One region of the Pseudarthrobacter sp. MEB009 genome, then DNA from elsewhere that is predicted to be linked to it. Evidence: riboswitches for the same ligand, from Rfam matches in the RefSeq annotation. Region 1 holds a riboswitch; the other holds the start of a gene.
What was found. Region 1 has a riboswitch for S-adenosylmethionine ahead of QRN07_RS07800 (aminotransferase class V-fold PLP-dependent enzyme). Riboswitches for the same ligand answer to the same signal wherever they lie in the genome.
Positions count from the first base shown of each region.

Region 1 (2,180 bases):
GACCTGACTCCTGTCACCGACGCGGACAAGGCAGCCGAGGAATCCATCCGCGGCCAGCTTTCCCGGTCCCGCCCCCGCGACGCCGTCCTGGGTGAGGAGTTCGGCAGCAGCGGCCACGGCTCACGCCGCTGGATCATCGACCCCATTGACGGGACCAAGAATTTCGTCCGGGGCGTCCCGGTATGGGCAACCCTGATCGCGCTCGTTGACGAGGGCGAACCGGTGGTGGGTGTGGTCAGCGCACCTGCGCTGGGCAAACGCTGGTGGGCGGCGAAAGACATGGGCGCCTACATGGGCCGTTCGCTCGCTTCGGCCACCAGGCTGCGCGTCTCCAACGTCGCCACCCTTTCCGATGCGTCATTGTCCTACTCCAGCCTCACCGGGTGGAAGGAACGCGGCAACTTCGACGAGTTCCTGGGGCTCACCGAGGACGTATGGCGGACCCGCGCCTACGGCGACTTCTGGTCCTACTGCATGGTCGCCGAGGGGTCGGTGGACATTGCCTGCGAACCCGAACTGAATCTCTACGACATGGCCGCCCTGGTCCCCATCGTGGTGGAAGCCGGCGGCCGGTTTACCTCCCTGGAGGGCCAGGACGGCCCGTTCGGCGGAAACGCCCTGGCCACAAACTCCATCCTGCATTCCGAGGTGCTGCGGCGCCTGAACCCGGGGCTGGACGACCTCCTCTAGGACTGCCTGGACCGAAGAATATACGGCGGACGCCTCCGGATGGGGGCGTCCGCCGTCGTGTTCTTCGACAAAAGCCCCGGCGTACGGGCGCGGCGTAACAAATCCCTTAACATTCGGGCTGGCTTCAAACCACCCCGCACCATGTCCTACGCTCTTAAGCAGGTCACGAGTGCCAGCGCTAAACCCCGGTTTGCTGGCCGGCAACCCTCCATTCGCGGTGGGGTGCCCCGGGTGACGACCAGGCCGGTCCGGACATGGATACGGCAAGCGCGGATTCCCTGCAGGGAGTCCTGTCAACGTGAGGATTCCCCATGACAACTGCCACTGTCTCCCCCGCAGCTTCGCTGGCGCCCGCCGCACCTTCGGTTTTGGCCGGCCACTCCATCGCCGCCAGGCCCCTCGCCGCCGTAACCGGCGCCGAGATCCAGGCGCCGCTGATCGCCGGTGGCCATGTCCGCTACGCGAACCTGGACTATGGCGCCTCCGCGCCGGCGCTGTCCCTGGTCTCCGCCTACCTGAACGAGATCCTGCCCTACTACGCCAGCGTGCACCGTGGCGCCGGCTACGCCTCGCAGATCAGCACCTCCGTGTACGAGAACGCGCGGAACATCGTGCGGGACTTTGTGGGCGGCCGCCCGGACGACTCGGTGATCTTCACGCGCAACACCACCGACTCGCTGAACCTCCTGGCAGGGTGCCTGCCCAGCACGGACGGCCGGCCCACCGGCGACGTCCTGTACCTGGACATCGAGCACCACGCCAACCTGCTGCCGTGGCAGGGTGTACCGCACCGCAGCATCGTGGCCGCCGACACCCTGGCCGGCACCATCGACGCTGTCCGCGGCGAACTGGAGCAGGGCGGGGTCAGCCTCCTGGCGGTTACCGGCGCCTCCAACGTCACCGGCGAAATCCTGCCCATCCGCGCCCTCGCCGCGCTGGCCCACCAGTACGGCGCCCGGATTGTGGTGGACGCCGCGCAGCTGGCACCCCACCGGCGGGTAGACATCACCGCCGACGGCGTTGACTACCTCGCGTTCTCCGGCCACAAGCTCTACGCCCCGTTCGGTTCCGGCGTCCTGGTGGGCCGCCCGGACTGGCTCGACGCCGGAAAACCGCACCTCGCCGGCGGCGGTGCAGTCAAGGAAGCACGGCTCGACGGCGTCAGCTGGGCCACGGGCCCGGCCCGGCACGAGGGCGGCTCGCCCAACGTCCTCGGCGCCGCCACCCTGGCACGTGCCACGCAGGTCATCGCCGCCCTGGACCCGCAGGAATGGCACGCCCACGAACAGTCCATCCGGTCCTACCTGGTGGCGGGGCTGCAGCAGATCGAGGGCGTGAGTGTCCACCAGATCTTCAAGGACACCAACGCTGAGACGGACACCATCGGTGTGGTTAACTTTTCCGTGGCCGGCTACGACGCCGGTCTGGTGGCGGCCTACCTGTCCGCAGAGCACGGCGTGGGCCTCCGGGACGGGCGTTTCTGCGCCCAC
Region 1 is NZ_JARVTC010000007.1:419,490-421,669, reverse strand. Features, by position in the region: gene hisN (histidinol-phosphatase) at 1-690, shown strand, start outside; SAM riboswitch class IV at 852-966, shown strand; gene QRN07_RS07800 (aminotransferase class V-fold PLP-dependent enzyme) at 1,002-2,180, shown strand, end outside.

Region 2 (2,180 bases), on a different contig from region 1:
CAGCAGGTGACGCCGTTGTCAGCTGCTGATGGCGGTCGAAGGGTGGGTGGGCGCGGACGCCCGGAAGCACCGGACCCGGCGCAGGCCGGATCCGGTGCGGCGGAGGATCAGATGGTGACTGCGCCGTTGGCGGTTTCGAAGGTGACCGAGAGGATTCCGGGCGTGCCGTGCGGGGCAACCCAATCCACTGCAACATCCTCGAGCGGCTTCTCCACCGGTTCGCCCAGCCATTCGGTGACCCGCTCGGCGGAACCGGCGATGGTCAGGCAGCTCATCTTAACGTTGCCTTCGTAGGCGTTGGACGGGTGCAGGGAGGGGTCGCCCTCCCACTTCAGCATGTAGGGCACCTGGGGATCCGCGATGAGGCCCAGGATGCCGATCTGCTTCCAGACCAGTTCGCGGCCGTCAGGGAACTTGCGGTTGCCGTTGACGGAAGACCGGCCCAGCCGCTCCTCGAAAGGGGCAAGGTCGTCCACTTCGACGCACCAGCCCATCCAGCCGCCACCGGCTTCGGAGCGGGCGCGGACAGCCTGCCCGAAAGGCGCCTTGTCCGAGGCGGGGTGCGCCAGAACCTCCACCACCTCAAGGTACTTGTGGCCCGCGAGGGGAATGATCATGTTCCGGGTTCCGAAACGGGGATGCACCCCGCCCTTGACGGCTTCCACACCCAGGGCGGAAGCGATTCGTTCGGTGGTGGCCGCCAGGCCATCCTGTTCACAGGCGTAAGAGACGTGATCCATGCGCATGCCAACATCTTGGCACTTTGTGATCCGCCTCTCAGCTAAGGCTTGCCTTACATGATTTTTCCGCTGGGCGGAGTTCCTGTTGTGGCCCGGCAACGGGGCCGTGGGACCATGTTCGTCACAATCCTGTACCGCGCTCCCGGACAGTTCCTACACTGGGCACAGGTCATGAGTGCCAGCATCAAGCCCCGGCTCGCTGGCCGGCAACCCTCCACCCGCGGTGGGGTGCCCCGGGTGAGGACCTGGCTGTCCGGCACCGGCCGGATGGCAAGCGCGGCCCGTGCTGCTTCCTGCATGCCGGGCCCCTGTGAAGTGGAGCCAAAGATGTCCAACGGATGGTCGTTTGAAACCCGCCAGATCCATGCAGGCCAGGAACCGGACAGCGCCACCGGCGCCCGGGCCCTGCCCATCTACCAGACCACCTCGTTTGTGTTCCCCAGCGCCGAAAGCGCGGCCAACAGGTTCGCCCTGGCCGAACTCTCGCCCATCTACACCCGCATCGGCAACCCCACCCAGGACGCCGTGGAGCAGCGGATCGCCAGCCTGGAAGGCGGCCTCGCGGCCCTCCTGCTCAGCTCCGGGCAGGCCGCCGAGACGTTCGCGGTCCTGAACATCGCCGAGGCCGGCGACCACATCGTGGCCAGCCCCAGCCTTTACGGCGGGACCTACAACCTCTTCGCCCACACCCTGAAGAAGTTCGGCATCACCGTGACGTTTGTGGCGGACCCGGACAACCTGGACCAGTGGCGCGACGCCGTGCAGCCCAACACCAAGCTGTTCTTCGGCGAGGTGGTATCCAACCCGCGCCAGGACGTTTTGGACATCGAGGGCATTTCCGGGGTGGCGCACCAGGCGGGAGTGCCGCTGATCGTGGACAACACGCTGTCCACCCCGTACCTGATCCGGCCGCTGGAGTGGGGCGCGGACATCGTCCTGCACTCGGCCACGAAGTACCTGGGCGGACACGGCGCCGCCATCGCCGGCGTGATCGTGGACTCGGGCAAGTTCGACTTCACCAGGGAACCGGAGAAGTTCCCCGGCTTCAACACCCCGGACCCCACCTACAACGGCCTGGTCTACGGCCGCGACCTGGGTGCCGACGGCGCCCTGGGTGCCAACCTGTCCTACATCCTGAAGGCCCGCGTGCAGCTGCTGCGTGACCTGGGCTCCGCCGTGTCACCGTTCAACGCGTTCCTGATCGCCCAGGGCCTGGAAACCCTGAGCCTGCGGGTGGAGCGGCATGTCTCCAACGCCATTGAGGTGGCCCGTTGGCTCGAGGCGCGGGACGACGTCGAATCCGTTGCCTACGCCGGCCTGCCCTCCAGCCCCTGGTTTGAGCGCGGCCAAAAGTACGGGCCGCGGGGCACCGGGGCGATCGTGGCCTTCAACCTCGCCGGCGGGGCCGCGGCCGGCCAGCGTTTTGTCGATGCGCTGGAA
Region 2 is NZ_JARVTC010000010.1:86,071-88,250, reverse strand. Features, by position in the region: gene QRN07_RS09430 (VOC family protein) at 108-746, opposite strand; SAM riboswitch class IV at 908-1,023, shown strand; gene QRN07_RS09425 (bifunctional o-acetylhomoserine/o-acetylserine sulfhydrylase) at 1,068-2,180, shown strand, end outside.
Region 2: linked by a shared signal. The riboswitch ahead of QRN07_RS09425 (bifunctional o-acetylhomoserine/o-acetylserine sulfhydrylase) and the one ahead of QRN07_RS07800 (aminotransferase class V-fold PLP-dependent enzyme) in region 1 are both predicted to bind S-adenosylmethionine.